One region of the Streptomyces sp. SX-6 genome, then DNA from elsewhere that is predicted to be linked to it. Evidence: riboswitches for the same ligand, from Rfam matches in the RefSeq annotation. Region 1 holds a riboswitch; each other region holds the start of a gene.

Region 1 (4,244 bases):
CCGAGGACTTCACCGCCGAGCTGGAGCGCTGCGGTGCCACCCTCGACGCGCACGCCGACCACCCGGGCGTCCGGGTCTCCCTGGAGGTCCCGGCCTCCCGGCTGCCCAAGGCCCTCGGCCTGCTGGCCGACGCCCTGCGCGCCCCGGCCTTCCCGGACAACGAGATCGAGCGGCTCGTCCGCAACCGCCTGGACGAGATCCCGCACGAGCTGGCCAACCCCGCCCGCCGCGCGGCCATGGCGCTGTCCGCGGAGCTCTTCCCGTCCGACGCGCGGATGTCCCGCCCGCGCCAGGGCGGCGAGGAGACCGTCGGGCGCATCGACGCCGCCTCCGTGCGGGCGTTCTACGAGGCGCACGTACGGCCCGCCACCGCGACGGTGGTCGTCGTCGGCGACTTCACCGGTGTCGACCTCGACCAGGCCATCGCCGACTCGCTCGGCGCCTGGACGGGTTCCCCCGCCGAGCCGCGGCGGATGCGGCCCGTCACCGCGGACGACACCGGCCGCGTCCTGGTCGTCGACCGTCCCGGCGCGGTGCAGACCCAGTTGCTCATCGGCCGCATCGGCCCCGACCGGCACGAGCGCGTCTGGCCCGCCCAGGTGCTCGGCACGTACTGCCTCGGCGGCACTCTCACCTCCCGGCTGGACAAGGTGCTGCGCGAGGAGAAGGGCTACACGTACGGCGTCCGCGCCTTCGCTCAAGTACTGCGCTCCGCCGCGGACTCGACGGGTGCCGCGATGCTCGCCATCAGCGGTTCGGTGGACACCCCGAACACCGGCCCGGCCCTCGCGGACTTGTGGACGGTGCTGCGCACCGTCGCGGCCGAGGGGCTGACGGACGCCGAGCGCGACGTCGCCGTGCAGAACCTCGTCGGCGTCGCCCCGCTCAAGTACGAGACGGCGTCGGCCGTCGCGGGCACGCTCGCCGACCAGGTCGAGCAGCAGCTCCCGGACGACTTCCAGGCGGGGCTGTACGAACGCCTCGCGGAGACCGGCACGGTGGAGGCGACGGCGGCCGTCGTCAGCGCCTTCCCGGCGGACCGGCTGGTGACGGTGCTCGTCGGTGACGCGTCCGAGATCGCCGAGCCCGTCAAGGCGCTCGGCATCGGCGAGGTGACGGTGCTCTCCGCCTGACGGGAGCTCAAGCGCACGCCGTACAAGGGAGGCACGTGGGGCCGCAGGGGCCCACGTGCCTCCCTTATGTCCGATTCGGCGGAGTGGTTGCGCCTCACTTCTGTGGCGTGTGTCACTAAACCCGTAGTTCCATTTGCCGTTCGAAACTGACGCCGATTAGCTTCGTGGCGGCAGTCCGTCGGATGGGATTCGCACCCGCGGTCCCCGGGCAGCCATCGCCGAGTCCCCGTACGGCGCGAGCCAGGGGAGCCGGGGAACCACTTGTTCCCTGGGGTGAATCGGGCCCCTCTCGCGAGGGATCCGTAGGAGACCTTCCTGCTCCGAACCCGTCAGCTAACCCGGTAGGCGAGAGGGAAGGAAAGGACTAGCCGCACCCATGGCGTTCACCCGTCCTACCGGGAAACACCGTCGTCCGAGCCGTGCCGTGCGCGCAGGCGCCAACATAGCGGGCATAGCCACCCTCACCGCCACGGGCGTCGTCGCCGGTGTCGCCGCCCCGGCGTTCGCGGCCTCCGACAACACCCCGCACCCCCAGGACACGGGCCTCACCCAGGCCATCGTCATGTCCGACGACATGGCCGACAACGTCGGTGCCCAGGCCGACACCCAGCGCAGCGCCGTGGAGCAGGCCAACGCCCGCCACCAGGCCGAGGCGGACGCCAAGCGCGAGGCCGCCACGATCAAGAAGCACGCGGACGAGGCCAAGCGGAAGGCGGAGGCCGAGCGCGCCGCCAAGGAGAAGGCCGCCCGCGACGAGGAGCGCAAGCGCCTCAACATGTTCGTGCTGCCGATCGACGGCTCGTACGTCTCCACCGGCTACAAGGCGAGCAGCAACCTGTGGTCCTCCGGCAGCCACACCGGTGTCGACTTCCACGCCGAGTCGGGCACATCCGTGCACGCGGTGGGCGCGGGCACCGTCGTCGAGGCCGGCTGGGGCGGCGCGTACGGCAACAACATCGTCATCAAGATGAACGACGGCACCTACACCCAGTACGGCCACCTGTCGTCCATCGACGTCACCGTGGGCCAGACGGTGACGCCCGGTCAGCAGATCGGCCTCTCCGGCGCCACCGGCAATGTCACCGGTCCGCACCTGCACTTCGAGGCCCGTACGGCGCCGACGTACGGCTCCGACATCGACCCCGTCGCCTACCTGCGCGCGCACGGCGTCGACCTCTAGGCCCCGTACGGCACTTCGCACGGCCCCGGTCACATGTGACCGGGGCCGTGTCGTGTGCGGGCATGGCCGAAAAGCATCCCTGCGCACATCTGTGCCATCGGAAATCGCATGTGATTGCAATAGAGTCGACCGATCCTGACTCTGAGCCCGGAGGTCGTCCATGCGGGGCTGCACGTGAAGGGCGCCGACGGAGCGGCACAAGAAGGCCGGGGCGTTTCCGCACATGCCGTGTGCACGGCGATCCGTGACGACATCGTCTCCGGGACCTTCCCGCCCGGCAGCCGGCTCATCGAGGAGCTGCTGGCCCGCCGCTACGGCGTCTCCCGGGTGCCCGTGCGCGAGGCGCTGCGCACCCTCGCCTCCGAAGGCTTCGTCGTCACCCGCCGGAACGCCGGTGCCTGCGTCGCGGAACCCACCCGGCAGGAGGCGGCCGACCTGCTCGACGTCCGCGCCCTGCTGGAGCCGCTGGGCGCCGCCCGGGCCGCACAGCGGCGCACGGAGGCGCACCTGAAGGTGCTGCGGGGGCTGGTGCGGCTCGGCCGCGAGCGTGCCCGTGGCGGGCGGACCAGCGAGCTGTGCCCGCTCGGCGACTGGTTCGACGAGACCCTCGCCCAGGCCTGCGGCAGCCCCAGCCTCGCCACGCTCCTCACCCAGCTGCGGCGCAAGATCGCCTGGGTGTACGCGGCCGAGCCGCCCGCGCGTCCCGTGGAGACCTGGGAGGTGCACGGGGTGCTCGTCGACGCCATCGCCAGGAGGGACGCGGAGCGGGCGCGCGAACTCGCCGTGATGCGCGCCGGGCGGTTCCCCGGCGAGCTGAGGCTGCCCGCGCAGGCGGCGCCCGCCGGGGCCGGACGCGAAGGGGCAGGACGTGAACAGGGCCGGAAACGCCCCGTAAACACAGCGAGCGTTCGTTCTTAACAAACGGACGCTATTCCTTGAGGAGGACCGGCCGGGAATTGTGGCGGTTCCCGGCCGGGTGCCCTCAGCACAACAAGAACAACGGGGCCGCGGCGGCCCGTGAAAAGGCTGCCGCGGCCCCGCCGCGTATCAGGGCGACCGCTCAGACGGTCTCGGGGAGCTCCTCGAGACCCTCGGCGACCAGCTTCGCCAGACGGTCGAGCGCGGCCTCGACGTCGGAGCCGTCCGCCTCGCTCGCGAGCACGATCTCCTCGCCGCCCTGGGCGCCCAGGCCCAGCACGGCCAGCATGGACGCGGCGTTGACGGGGTTGCCGCCGGCCTTGGCGATCGTCATGGGGACACCGGCGGCCGTCGCCGCACGGACGAAGATCGACGCCGGGCGGGCGTGCAGGCCCTCGGCCCAGCCGACGTTTACGCGGCGCTCAACCATGGTGTTGCCCTTCAAGTCGTCATTGGTTGTCTAGACCAGTGTCTCACGGTGCGCACCGTGCTCGGGAGCCGCACTCCGTGCTGTCCGACCCCGGCCTTACGCTGACCCCATGCAGACGCCGTCGGATCACGCATACCCGGCCCACTGGGAAGCCGATGTCGTGCTGCGCGACGGCGGGACCGCGCACATCCGCCCCATCACCCCCGACGATGTGCGGCGCCTGGCCGACTTCTACGAGCATGTCTCGGACGAGTCCAAGTACTACCGCTTCTTCGCGCCCTACCCCCGGCTGTCCGACCGTGACCTGCACCGCTTCACCCACCACGACTACGTCGGGCGGGTGGGGCTCGCGGTCGTCGTCGGCGGCGAGTTCATCGCCACCGTGCGCTACGACCGCCTCCGCGCCGACGGGGCCGAGGCGGAGGTCGCCTTCCTGGTGCAGGACGCCCACCAGGGCCGCGGCGTGGCCTCGGTGCTGCTGGAGCACATCGCGGCCGTCGCCCGGGAGCGGGGCATCCGGCGCTTCGCCGCCGAGGTGCTGCCCGCCAACACCAAGATGATCAAGGTGTTCACGGACGCCGGT
Region 2 (4,244 bases), on a different contig from region 1:
GGCGACGACCAGCGAGCAGACGACGAGCGCGAGGAGCGCCGCACGACCGGTGAGCCGGTTGCGGCGGGGCCGCGTCCTGCGGGGCCGCGGCCCCTGCACGAGCGCGGTGCCGAGCGCTTTGAGCCTGGTCGCGGTGGAAAACCGATCCGCCGCCACATCGCCTCCCCTTTTCCGGGGTTGAGGTCCGGATTGCAGACGCGCAAAGGCGTCCTCGGCCACGGTACGGGACCGTGGCCGAGGACGTGGTGAAGCTGAGGCGTTGTCAGCCCTTGCCGCGCTGATCAGTTCGCAGAGCGCTGCGCTGATCAGTTCGCAGAGCGAAACCGGGGGAAGGCGGAGCGGCCCGCGTACACCGCGGCGTCGTCGAGAATCTCCTCGATGCGCAGCAGCTGGTTGTACTTGGCCACGCGCTCGGAGCGGGCCGGCGCACCGGTCTTGATCTGGCCGCAGTTGGTGGCGACGGCCAGGTCGGCGATGGTGACGTCCTCGGTCTCGCCGGAGCGGTGGGACATCATGCACTTGAAGCCGTTGCGCTGGGCCATCTCGACCGCGTCGAGGGTCTCGGTCAGCGAACCGATCTGGTTGACCTTGACCAGCAGGGCGTTGGCGCTGCCCTCCTCGATGCCGCGGGCGAGGCGCTCGGGGTTGGTGACGAACAGGTCGTCGCCGACGAGCTGGACCTTGGTGCCGAGCTTGTCGGTGATGGTCTTCCAGCCGGCCCAGTCGTCCTCGAACAGCGGGTCCTCGATGGAGACGAGCGGGTACGCCTCGACGAGCTCGCCGTAGTACTCGGTCATCTCGGCCGCGGTGCGGTCCTTGCCCTCGAACTTGTAGACGCCGTCCTTGTAGAACTCGGAGGCGGCGACGTCGAGCGCCAGCGCGATGTCCTGGCCGGGGGTGTAGCCGGCCTCCTTGATGGCCTCGAGGATGAGGTCGAGGGCCTCGCGGTTGGAGCCCAGGTTCGGGGCGAAGCCGCCCTCGTCGCCGAGGCCGGTGGACAGGCCGCGGCCCTTCAGCACCTTCTTGAGGGTGTGGTAGACCTCGGTGCCCCAGCGCAGGGCCTCGGAGAAGGACTCCGCGCCGATCGGCGCGATCATGAACTCCTGGATGTCCACGTTGGAGTCGGCGTGCGAGCCGCCGTTGAGGATGTTCATCATCGGAACGGGCAGCAGGTGCGCGTTCGGGCCGCCGAGGTAGCGGAAGAGCGGCAGGTCGGACGCCTCGGAGGCGGCGTGCGCGACGGCCAGGGAGACGCCCAGGATGGCGTTGGCGCCGAGCGAGCCCTTGTTGTCGGTGGCGTCCAGGTCGAACATCGCCTGGTCGATCAGGCGCTGCTCGGTGGCGTCGTAGCCGACCAGCTCCGGGCCGATCTGCTCGATGACGGCCAGCACGGCCTTCTCCACGCCCTTGCCCAGGTAGCGGTTCGGGTCACCGTCACGGAGCTCGATGGCCTCGAAGGCACCGGTCGAGGCACCGGACGGCACGGCGGCACGGCCGGTGGAGCCGTCGTCGAGGCCGACCTCGACCTCGACCGTGGGGTTGCCTCGCGAGTCGAGGATCTCGCGAGCTACGACGACGTCGATGGACGGCACGAGGGTCTCCTTCTGTGGGTCTGGAGTTCTGCAGCACGAGCCTAACGGGCCCCGGAGGTTCCGCCCGCCGCCGGACCGTCGCCCTCACCGAAAAATGGCACAAACGCCGAGATCACGGGAGGAATGGGCGCACGGAGTGTTCGCTGAGCGGTGAAGCGGGCATGCGGCGGGAACGACGGAGCCCCGCTCAGATGCGGCTCGGGGTGGTCGCATCTGAGCGGGGCGGATCCTGCTCAGGTGAGGGGGCAGGACCTCTTCCGGGTCACCGGGTCATCACCGGGTCACTGGGTCAGCTGAGGTGCAGCTTCTGGCCCGGGAAGATGAGGTTGGCGTCCTCGACGATGTCCTTGTTGCGGTCGGCGAGCTTCTGCCAGCCGCCCTTGACGTTCTTGGCGTCGGCGATCGAACCGAGGGTGTCGCCCTCCTTGACCTCGTACTCGCCGTCGCCCGTCTTGACGGTCTTCGGGGCGGCGTGCTTCGGCGCCGCCTGGCGCGGAGCCGGGGTCTCGTCGTCGCTGTCGTCCGACTTCGGCGCGGCGTGCTTCGGCGCCGACTGGCGCTCGCTGCGGTCGGCGTGGGCGGAGGTGCTGCGCTCGGAGGTGCCCGAGGACTTCGAACCGGAGGTGTCGACGTCGGCGGAGGGACCACCGCGGGACAGGCCGCCCTCACCGGCGCAGCCCCAGGCACCGGGACCCTGCGCGGCGAGGAGCTTCTCGGCGACGGCGATCTGCTGGGACTTGGTGGCCTGGTCGGCGCGCGGCGCGTACTGCGTACCGCCCATGGCCTGCCAGGAGGACTGCGAGAACTGCAGGCCGCCGTAGTAGCCGTTGCCGGTGTTGATGGACCAGTTGCCGCCGGACTCGCACTGGGCGACCTTGTCCCAGGTGTTCACGGAAGCGGCGTGGGCAGACGTGGCGACCATCAGCGGAGCCGCGACGGCGGCACCGGTGACTCCGGCCAGGGTGACGATGCGGACGGCCTTGCTCGGACGACGATGCTTGCCCTTGGACATAAGTCGGTTTCCTCACCGGCGCCTACGAGGTGAGCTGTCGGGTTCGGACGTGAGTTGCCCGGCCGGGCGGCTTGCGCGTGCCCGGCTTCACCCCTAGCCGCTCCGGTGCGTCCGGCCTGTGACCGGCGTCCCGTTGCGGCGACTTACCTTGGTTCCCCCGCTCCTGCCTACGGCGCTTGCGCGACGATTCCGCGGCCGCCGGCAGGATTCGGCGTGACGACCGTGGTGCTCGCGGTGGCGAGCGGTGATGACGGTAAGCACAGGCGGCCGACGGGATCAAACCCTCCTTTTCGGCCACCTCTCGATTCCACACCTTGTCAGATAAGGCCGTTTCCGCAGGTGGGAGACGGTTCGTGGCATTCCGGTCGAGACTGCCCTGGCCAATGTCAACGAGACCCTTGTCTCACTTTCCCCCTGAACGGACATTCGACCCGAACTGCCCTACTGCTTCTTCAGTTCGAGCTGTTGACCAGGCTGGATGAGGTCCGGATCGGATCCGACGACCTTTTGGTTGTCGTGGTAGAGCCCATGCCAGCCGCCCGCTACCGAGTGCTCCTGTGCGATGGCTGACAGGTTGTCACCAGGGCGCACGGTGTAGTCGCCGGTCTGCGGTGCGCCCGTACGCGCCTCCTCGCCGCCGCGCGAGGCGCGCTCCGCGTCCGAACGCGGCGTCTGGGCGCGGTGCTTGCCCGTCCCCGCGCCCGCGTCCGCCCCGGTGTCCGCTCCGGTGTCCGCTCCGGCGTCCGGGGTCGTGGGGGTGCTGCTGCCGTTGTCCGTACGGTCGTTCGCGCCGCTGTCGCCGGGCGTGTGCGCCGGAGACCGGTCCGCCGAGGAGCTGCTGGAGGGCGACGGAGTCGCCGGATCGTCCGTCGGAGGCTTGCGGTGCTTGCCGGTGGATTCGGCACTCTCCTGGGCGGAGGGCGCGGAGGGCTTCGACGAGGGCGTGCCGTCCTGCTTGCCGCGCGCGTCCCGCGCGTCCTGCGCGTCCTGCTTGCCTTGCTCGCCCTGCTTGTCCTGCTCGCCCCGCTTGTCGTGTGCCGGCTTGCCGGGCTTCGATGCGTCGGAGTGCGAGTCGTCCGAGGACCGGGAGTCGTGACCCTGGTCCTGTTCCTGCGCGGGGGCCTGGACGGTGCCCGGGTCCACCTCGGGCTCCGGGCCCTTCAGGTCCAGGCCCGCGCCGGGTGCGCAGCCCGACCACGTGCCCGGGCCCTGGGTGTCCAGGATCCGCTGGGCGATGGCGATCTGCTGGGCGCGGCTGGCCTGGTCGGGGCGCGGCGCATAGTCCGTACCGCCGTTGGCCTCCCACATCTCGCGGGTCATCTGCAGGCCGCCGTAGTGCCCGTTGCCGTTGTCGGCGCTCCACAGGCCGCCGCTCTCGCACTGCGCGACGCGGTCCCACGTCGGGGCGTCGGCGGCGTTGGCGCCGGTGGCGGCGAGCAGCGGCATGGCAATGCCCGCGCCCGTCACTCCCGCGGCGACCACGGCCGCGGGTATCTGGCGGGGACGGCGATGTCGACCATTACCGGAGAGCATGCGATGACCTCTCGTGTGACGGCTGATGTTGACCGCCGAACATAGCGACGCCCTCCGGGAGTCACAAGGCGATGTCACGGCGGCCGTATGACAGTCAAGCGGACTTG
Region 3 (4,244 bases), on a different contig from region 1:
ACGAGGAGCAGGGTCGCGGGGACGTCACGGGCGTCCAGGTCGCTCACCCAGAGCCTGCTCTGCTCCAGGCTCCACGGGGCGACATCGTGAACGGACACCACGAACCTGCCGCTGTCGCCGCGTTGCGAAGTCCTCACCGGAAGAGTTTCACACGGTGAGGGCGTCTCTCACTGGCGTACGGTCCAGTGGTCGTCCGCACCGGCCTGGAGGCATTTCAACTGCGGGCACAGGAACGCGCTGCCGTCAGGGTTGTTGTCGGTCCACGGGGAGTCCGACGGGCTCGCAGACTTCCCCCGTGGGCCTCGGTGCAGTAGTAACCGAGGCCGGTGGCCGGGTCGTTGCTCGCTTGAAGTTCTCTCCCGATAAATCCGGGAGATTCTCCCCTGGGTCGCTCCGGGGAGTTTGACAGGTCATGCCTGTCCGACGACGACCCTCCCGGCCGCCGGAGCAAGTACGGGACTCGCTCGAGTTGTTGGGGACTTGGTTATCGTCCCCGGCGATGTGCCGAGCGTACCAGAGGAGTTACGGAGCGACACGACGGCGCTCGCATCGCCCCGTCAAGAATGGCCTTCCTGAGGGTCTTGGCGGGGCTGCCCGGTGAACTGCACCAGTCCCAGGCTCAGATCTCGTCACCGCTGTTCCAGTACGCGGTGACGATCTCCATGCACGAGCCCTGTGCCTTCGTCGTGGGGGAGTAGGTGAAGTTCTGCGCGTCACTGACCCGGTAGGCGGGGTCGACGCTGTGGGTGGCCATGATGCCGTCGTGCGTGCCGGGCCGGGGGAAGACTCCCCACCAGTTGTGCGTGACGTCGGCGGCGGCTCCGGTGCGGTCCGCCGCGGCCCGGCGGCCGTCGGCGAAGGCGCGCACCGCCCGTTCGCGGCCGGGGGAGTGGCCAGGTGTCCGGGCTCCGGTCACGACGCCGCGGTGCGGGGCGTCGGGGTCGGGGGCGCTTGTGCCGTTGGCGGGATGCGCGGTGGCCGGGACGATGCCCGGCGCGCCGAGTGCGATGAGCGCTATTGCCACCAAAAGGGCGCGGTGTCTTGCCACGTGACTCCTCCTGGACCGGACGGTCGTACGGCTGGGGGGTGGGAGTGCAGCGTTCCGGTCGCAATGTCCATGACAGTCACGCCTGCGTCAAGAGCCGCAGCGTTCCCAGGTCATGGCTGCTTTCGCCCGACGGGCCGTGATTTCACGGGAGTTGACTGCATCCGCTCCCGCCTCCGGAGTGCCATACGGTGCGACAAATTCCGTTCGCCCGCGACGTGAAGAACCTCACAGACAGCCACTTCGGCTCTGTTTTTTGCCGGTTGATGGTGCAGGATCTTTCTCCGAACAACAGCACCCGTCACCGAGGCGGGTCGATCCGGGCGGACGCCGAGTCCTGCCGCCGCTCCGGATACGGAACTGATTCGCGGATCGGCAGGAGCGGGAGACCCAAGCAAGGCGAACCACGATGGTGGTGGTTCTAGGGGTGAAGCCACGGAAGTGGCCGGGCAACTTCGCCAGTTCGAACCCGACAGGTCATCTTTCGCAGGCGGATGACGAAGGGCTTTTGGCATGTCTTCCTTGCCTCGAATACCCGCGCTCATCTCTCGGGCCGGAACCGCATCGGCCCTTACCGCCGCCACCGTCGCGGCATCCGTTCTCCTGCCGGGCATGGCCGCCAGCGCCGACGCGGCGACCCCCGGGGCCAAGGCCGTGAAGGTCGCGGCCTCGAAGAAGGGCTCCCTCTACCAGTGGGGTGCCACCGGCCCGAACCGCTTCGACTGCTCGGGCCTGACGCAATACTCGTTCAAGAAGGCCGGCAAGAAGCTGCCGCGCGTGGCCGAGGACCAGTACAACGCCACCCGCCACATCTCCCGCGGCTCGCGCAGCACCGGCGACCTCGTGTTCTTCCACTCCGGCAGCTACGTCTACCACGTGGGCATCTACGCCGGCGGCGGCAAGATCTGGCACGCCCCGGGCACGGGCAAGAAGGTCCGGCTCGAGAAGATCTGGACCAACAGCGTCTGGTACGGCCGGGTCCGCTGACCCATTGACCCGTGTATGGCCCCGCCGCCTCGGCGGCGGGGCCATGCGTCAGACAGCGTCCAGGTAGACCCAGTTCCCGTCCTCCCGCACAAAGCGGCTGAGTTCGTGCTGGGAGTCCGCGTGGCCGTGCGCGCGGTAATGGGCGCGGAATTCGACCGTGCCCTCGGTGTGGAACGCCGTGCCGTTCCCGGTGGCGAGGATATCGAGTCCGGTCCACCGCATACCGGGGTCGAATTCCAGGCCCGGCGGCCGCGTGGAGGAATGCCAGGTGCGGAGCAGATACGCGGCGTCGTGGACGACGAAGGCGCTGTAACGCGAGCGCATCAGACGCTCGGCGGTGGCCGCCGTCTTGCGGCCGCTGTGGAGGCTGCCGCAGCATTCCCCGTAACTGGCGTCGAGCCCGCACGGGCACGGCGCATCGGACGTGATGGCGTGGTTCTTGGACACCGGACAATTGTGCCGTTGTTCCGGGCCGTCCCGCTCCACTAGCGTTGGCGTATGCGCAGCAGCCTGACCGCCGAGCTGCTCTACCGGCAGACCGGAACACTCAGCGCCCAGAATCCCGCGTTCTCCCCGGACGGCCGCTCGCTCCTCTTCACGGAGTTCAAGAGCGGCTACAACACGGGGGACGCCGCCCTGCGCGTCCTGCCGCTCGACGGCACCGGGCCGCCGGGCACCCTGCTCGACGTGCCGGACACAGCAGCCGTGAACCTGCCGGGCGCGAGCTGGAACCGGTCCGTGGGAGTGGTCTTCGCCTGGGACCGGGAGGTCCACGACGAGGTGTGGACCCTGCAGCCGGGCGGACAGCCGGCCCGCATCACGAAGCACGACGGCAACACCGGCTACCTGGAGCCCAGTTTCTCGCCGGACGGGGAATGGATCGTCTTCCAGGAGAGCGTGGAGAGCGACACCGCCCCCGGGCCCGGCTCCCTCCGCAAGACCAGGCGCGACGGATCCCCGACGGTCCTCCTGCCGACCGGGCCCGGCACGGACAACCGCGAGCCCAACTGGTCGCCCACGGACGACCGGCTGGTCTTCCAGCAGCGGACGGGCAGCGGCGACTGGGGGCTCCGCCTCCTGCACGCCGACGGCACCGGGCCGCCGAGCACGCTGATCACCGGAGGCGGCGAGCACACGGACCCCAGCTGGTCGCCCGACGGGAAGGCCGTGGTGTTCTCCTCCACCTACGGCGGCCTCGACCTGCCGCAGATCTTCGTCATCCCCGCGGCGGGCGGCACCCCGGTCCAGGTCACCGGGGATCTCACAGCCTATGCCGGTGCGCCCAGTTGGTCGCCGGACGGGGCGTGGATCGCCTTCGAGTCGTCCCCCGGCGGCGGCGACCGGCCGACCTCGCTGTGGCGGATCCCCGCACCACGGACCTGAACCTTCCGAGTTGCCGGATACCTCCCGGTCAGTAGCATTTTCGGTGAACGGGTGGATGGCGCGGAACGTCCATCCGGCCTCCCGTGGGAAGCCGCCGCTCGAGACAGCGCGACCCGTTCGCCCGAAGAACACGTACGGACGTGGTGCGACGGATGCGGATGGCGGCAGGCCCGCTGGACTGGTCCCTGGTGACCGGATGGATTCCGGTCGCCGTTCTGGTCGTCGGCCTCTGTGCCCTGGCCCTGCTGTTCTTCTCCCGGCAGCGCCGGTGGTGGGTCCGCTGGGCTCCCGTGGCCGTACTGCTCGCCGCCCTGCTCACCTGGCTGGGCCAGGTGGCCGTGGACGACTGGCTCCAGCCCTTCCCCGACCCCCTGCCCGCCGGCGTCGTGTTCTGGACGGGCGTCGCCGTCCTGGGCGTGTGCCTCGCCCTCTTCCGGATCCCCCTGCTCCGGCCGCGCCACTGGGCCGGTGCCGCGCTGGCCGGCGCCCTCGTCGTCCTGCTCGGCGCCTCGCAGATCAACCGGCACTTCGACCAGTACCCGACGGCACGTTCCGCCCTGAACACCTGGCTGCAGAAGACCACCCGGCTCGCCGAGGCCACCGGCACCACGGAACCCGCCCTCGTCGTCCCGCCGGGCAAGGCGGTCTCCGACGTGTGGCAGCCACCGCCGGACCTGCCGAAGGACGGCACGCTCTCCAGGACCCCCATCCCCGGCACGAAGTCCGGCTTCAAGGCCCGTGACGCGTACGTCTGGCTGCCGCCCGCCTACCGCACCAGCCCCCGCCCCCTGCTGCCGGTGATCGTGCTCATGGCCGGGCAGCCGGGCTC
Region 4 (4,244 bases), on a different contig from region 1:
TGCATCCGTTCAGCGCCCGCCACGTCCTGCCGGAGTTCACCGAGCGCACGGCCACCGGAACCCGCACAACGGACCCGTACTCGAAGCTGCTGTCGGAGCGGATCGTCATGATCGGCACCCCGATCGACGACACCACCGCGAACGACGTGATGGCGCAACTGATGCATCTGGAGCACGCGGCGCCCGAACAGGACATCTCGCTGTACATCAACTCCCCCGGCGGCTCCTTCTCCGCCATGTGCGCCGTCTACGACACCATGTGCTTCGTCACCTGCGACATCGAGACGATCTGCCTGGGCCAGGCCGCGTCGGCCGCCGCCGTGCTGCTGGCCGCGGGCACCCCGGGCAAGCGGGCGGTGCTGCCGCACGCTCGGGTGCTCATCCACCAGCCCGCTCTCGCCGAGCCGGTCCAGGGCACGCCGTCCGATCTGGAGCTGCACGCACGGGAGTTGGAGCGGGTCCGGGAGCTCCAGACCGGGATCCTGGCCCGGCACACCGGGCAGAGCACAAAGCGCGTCGACACCGACACCGACCGCGATACGGTCTTCGACGCCGCCGCGGCGGTGGCCTACGGGCTGGCCGACCGGGTGATCGGCAGCCGGAAGCACGACCTCGCGCTGCCCGGGGCCAGGTGAGCGCCGTGCTGCCGCCCCCGCTGCCGCCGCTGCCCGCGCTGACCCGGGCGGAGGGCGAACTGGTGGACCGCTATCTGGAAGTACTGGATCTCCTCGGCCGGATCAACCCCGCCCGCGCACGTGACACGTACAGCGGGCTACGAGCGGCGCAGGCCCTGGTGTCCGCCGCCACGGCACTGCGCGAGGCACTGACGGTCATGTACGAGCGAGGTGAACGGGAGGTGTACGCGGGCACGTTGGCACAGGCGATGCGGATCCTGGACGGCGAACGGCGGGCCGGGCGGGTGATGTCGCCACCGCCGTCGGCCGGTTGAGAAACGAAAACGCTTTTCGACAGGTTTCCTCCAGACGTCGGAGGCGTACGTAGACACCACGCAGCGATCATCCCGATCGGAGCGCGCATACCGCGCTCGGGTGATCCGTAGCCCGCGCAGGTGGCGGACTCAGCAGCCCCGTTCACCGAGTCCCAAATGCCCTCGCGTCCACCTGAATTGCCCACAGGTGATGAGGCTCACATATCGCTGGATCCGCTCGGAATCGGCGCCGCGGCTGCGCCAAGATCCTCGGGACGACAAGACCCCGCCACACGGCGGGGCGGTCCGGGCGGACGCCGAACCCTGCCGCCGCCCGGCCGGTGGGTCGAAGGAGTGCACCGGCAGGGGTGGAGGACCCGAGCACGACGGGGCGCTGGGGGTCATGACAGCGCTCCTTGGGGTGAAGCCGCTCAGGCGGCCGGGCATTCTTCGCCTGCCCGAACCCGACAGGTCACCCTTCACAGGCGACTGACGAAGGGTTCGCGCATGGGCAAGCACAAACGACCGCCAAAGCTGTCCAAGGCCAAGGCCGCTTCGGCCCTGACCCTCGCCGCCGTCGGCGCCACGGTGCTGGCGCCGGGCAACACCTCCAGGGCCGAGGCCGTGTCGGTCCCGGTCCGGGCACTCCAGATCGCCGCCTCCAAGGTCGGCTCGCCCTATCAGTGGGGCGCCACGGGCCCGTACCGCTTCGACTGCTCCGGGCTGACCCAGTACTCCTTCAAGCGGGCCGGCAAGAAGCTGCCCCGCACCGCCGAGGAGCAGTACAACCGCACCCTGCACATTCCCCGTTCGGTCCGTGAGCGCGGGGACCTGGTGTTCTTCCACCACGGGGGCGCGGTCTACCACGTCGGGATATATGCCGGGAACGGCCTGATCTGGCACGCGCCCAAGACCGGCGCGGCCGTCCGTCTCGAGCGGATCTGGAACCGCAACGTCTGGTACGGCCGCGTGGCGGACTGAAGTCCGCTCCGCCGCACGGCGGCACCACACCGACCGCCGCCCGGCGACCGGCCGGCACGACCGGCCCTCCTCCTGCGAGCGCGTCACGAGCGCGCCGGGCGGGTGGCGTACGGCCAGGAGCTCCCAGCCGTACGCCACCCGCCCTCCCGTCCCCGGCGTCAGCGCACGGGCACGGTCCACGGCAGGCAGATCCACACGGTCTTGCCCCCGTCGGCGGTCGGGGTCACCGAGACCCTGCCACCGCGCTCGGCGGTGAGGCAGCGGATGATGACCATGCCGCGCCCGTTGTCCTGCTGGACGGCGGCGGGCAGCCGCCGCGGATGGCGCGGATGGCTGTCCGTGACACCGATGCGCAGCCGCTCGTCCCGCTCGAGACGGACGTCCACGGTGAAGGTCGGCGACTGGCCCCGTGTGTGCTGCACGGCGTTGGTGGCCAGCTCGGAGACGATCAGCCGCACCCTGTCGGCGTCCTCGGTACCGTCCGGCATGCCCCATTCCGCGAGGACCCCCGCGACATAGCGGCGGGCCGTGGAGACCGAGGCGGGGGCGCTCGGCAGAGTGACGGAAGCTTCCTGGTGATCTGCCATGGCGCTGTCCCTTTCCCGCCCGAGACCGGTACGGCTCTGCGCGACAGACTGCCACCGACAACGCCCGTGATGGGAGCGATCCACCGAGATATGCATATATCTGTCCCTCGAAGCGGTGAACTCTGCTACGAGAGACCGGATTTGGCAGCCAACATGGTCTATTGACTCTGACGTGTGGATTTGGGGCACCGCAGACAGGCCCCGGGAAAGGAGGGGCGGCAGATGCGCTACGGACCCGCGGTGCGCCGTCGCAAGCTCGGCGCGGAACTGCGCCGCCAGCGCGAGCTGACCGGGCTGACCAGCCGGCAGGCCGCGGAGGCGGTCGGCTGGCACCAGTCGAAGGTGAGCCGGATCGAGACGGGCAGCAGCGGTGCCAAACCGTCCGACGTGGCCCGGCTGCTCGATGTCTACCAGGTGTCGGACCCCGAACTGCGCGCCCTGCTGGAGGCGTTGTGCGGTGCGGACCGTACAAGCGGCGGAGGCGCCAGGCGCGCGCCGCGCCGCGGCTGGTGGTACGCGTACCGCGATCTGCTGCCGTCCGCCTATCTCGACTTCATCAGCCTGGAGTCGGAGGCGTCCCGTTCGCGCACGCTGGAAACGACCGTGGTGCCGGGCCTGTTGCAGACGCCGGAGTACGCCCGCGCCGTGACCCGCGCGGCCCTGGGCGACCCGCCCGCGCAGCAGGTCGAGGAGCTGGTGCGGGTGCGGATGGCGCGGCAGTCCGTGCTGCACGGCGACCGTCCGCTGGAGCTGTGCGCCGTGCTGGACGAGGCCGTCCTGCGTCATGAAGTGGGCGGCCCGGAGGTGATGTCGGGACAGCTGCGGCATCTGGTGGAAACGGGTTCACTGCCGCATGTGCGGCTCCATGTCCTTCCCTTTTCACAGAGCAACCACATTGGCATCACCGGCCCTTTCGTTATTTTTTCCTTTCCTCGCATCGCCGATCTGGACGTGGTTGTTCTCGACCACTTGACGAGTAGCCTCTACTTAGAGCGGAAAGAGGACCTCCGGGCGTACAGCTCGGCTTTCGGCATGCTCCGGGCGCACGCCCTCTCGCATGAGAACTCGCTGGATTACATCGCCGGGATCCATGGCAGCGCGTAAGAATCACGCAGGGAGGCGCAATGTCCGCACCAACGTGGCGCCGAAGCAGCTACAGCACCGGAATGAACAACTGCGTCGAAGCCGCGAGGGTCGCGCCGGAACTGCTCGCGGTGCGCGACTCCAAGTACGCCCGCGGTCCGGCCCTGTTACTCTCCCCCGCCGCCTGGACCCCCTTCGTCAGGGGCGTGTGCGACGGCGGGTTCGACGAGTTCCCGCGCGGGGTCTGAGCGGTCAGAGGCCCGGCGCCGTCCGCACGATCACCTCGGCGGCGGCGGCCACTTGGCGGTCCGACAGGTCCGCGCGGGCGGTCAGCCGCAGCCGCGAGACGCCGTCCGGCACGGACGGCGGCCGGAAGCAGCCCACCGCGAGCCCCGCCTCCCGGCAGTCGGCGGCCCACCGCACCGCCGCCTCGGGCGAGGGGGCCCGTACGGAGACGACGGCCGCGTCGGGGCGTACGGCCGTCAGCCCCGCCTCGGTCAGCCGGCGGTGGAGCTCGCGGGCGACGGACCGGACCCGGGAGGCGCGCCACGGTTCGCGGCGCACCAGTTCCAGGGCGGCCAGGGCCGCGCCGGCCGCGGCCGGTGCGAGGCCCGTGTCGAAGATGAAGGTGCGGGCGGCGCTGACGAGATGCCTGATGACCCGCT

What was found. A riboswitch is a leader RNA that binds a small molecule or an ion and turns the genes downstream of it on or off. The one in region 1 is predicted to bind cyclic di-AMP.
Region 2: it holds a riboswitch for cyclic di-AMP, as region 1 does, so the genes downstream of both, ACV530_RS15145 (transglycosylase family protein) here and ACV530_RS21295 (M23 family metallopeptidase) in region 1, are expected to answer to the same signal.
Region 3: it holds a riboswitch for cyclic di-AMP, as region 1 does, so the genes downstream of both, ACV530_RS17920 (C40 family peptidase) here and ACV530_RS21295 (M23 family metallopeptidase) in region 1, are expected to answer to the same signal.
Region 4: it holds a riboswitch for cyclic di-AMP, as region 1 does, so the genes downstream of both, ACV530_RS33225 (C40 family peptidase) here and ACV530_RS21295 (M23 family metallopeptidase) in region 1, are expected to answer to the same signal.

What each region holds. Positions count from the first base shown of each region.
Region 1 covers NZ_JBTHHU010000017.1:81,128-85,371, reverse strand. Annotated here, with positions in the region: gene ACV530_RS21300 (M16 family metallopeptidase) at 1-1,133, shown strand, start outside; cyclic di-AMP (ydaO/yuaA leader) riboswitch at 1,340-1,496, shown strand; gene ACV530_RS21295 (M23 family metallopeptidase) at 1,510-2,313, shown strand; gene ACV530_RS21290 (GntR family transcriptional regulator) at 2,542-3,231, shown strand; gene ACV530_RS21285 (HPr family phosphocarrier protein) at 3,374-3,661, opposite strand; gene ACV530_RS21280 (bifunctional acetate--CoA ligase family protein/GNAT family N-acetyltransferase) at 3,771-4,244, shown strand, end outside.
Region 2 covers NZ_JBTHHU010000010.1:129,375-133,618, reverse strand. Annotated here, with positions in the region: gene ACV530_RS15155 (FtsB family cell division protein) at 1-156, opposite strand, end outside; gene eno (phosphopyruvate hydratase) at 306-1,592, opposite strand; gene ACV530_RS15145 (transglycosylase family protein) at 1,882-2,604, opposite strand; cyclic di-AMP (ydaO/yuaA leader) riboswitch at 2,609-2,789, opposite strand; gene ACV530_RS15140 (transglycosylase family protein) at 3,046-4,086, opposite strand.
Region 3 covers NZ_JBTHHU010000013.1:34,713-38,956, forward strand. Annotated here, with positions in the region: gene ACV530_RS17910 (DUF2334 domain-containing protein) at 1-137, opposite strand, end outside; gene ACV530_RS17915 (hypothetical protein) at 620-1,048, opposite strand; cyclic di-AMP (ydaO/yuaA leader) riboswitch at 1,402-1,553, shown strand; gene ACV530_RS17920 (C40 family peptidase) at 1,559-2,032, shown strand; gene ACV530_RS17925 (YchJ family protein) at 2,081-2,479, opposite strand; gene ACV530_RS17930 (TolB family protein) at 2,531-3,415, shown strand; gene ACV530_RS17935 (alpha/beta hydrolase) at 3,568-4,244, shown strand, end outside.
Region 4 covers NZ_JBTHHU010000044.1:45,249-49,492, reverse strand. Annotated here, with positions in the region: gene ACV530_RS33235 (ATP-dependent Clp protease proteolytic subunit) at 1-635, shown strand, start outside; gene ACV530_RS33230 (hypothetical protein) at 641-949, shown strand; cyclic di-AMP (ydaO/yuaA leader) riboswitch at 1,234-1,431, shown strand; gene ACV530_RS33225 (C40 family peptidase) at 1,436-1,909, shown strand; gene ACV530_RS33220 (ATP-binding protein) at 2,068-2,496, opposite strand; gene ACV530_RS33215 (helix-turn-helix domain-containing protein) at 2,719-3,600, shown strand; gene ACV530_RS33210 (DUF397 domain-containing protein) at 3,621-3,827, shown strand; gene ACV530_RS33205 (8-amino-7-oxononanoate synthase) at 3,832-4,244, opposite strand, start outside.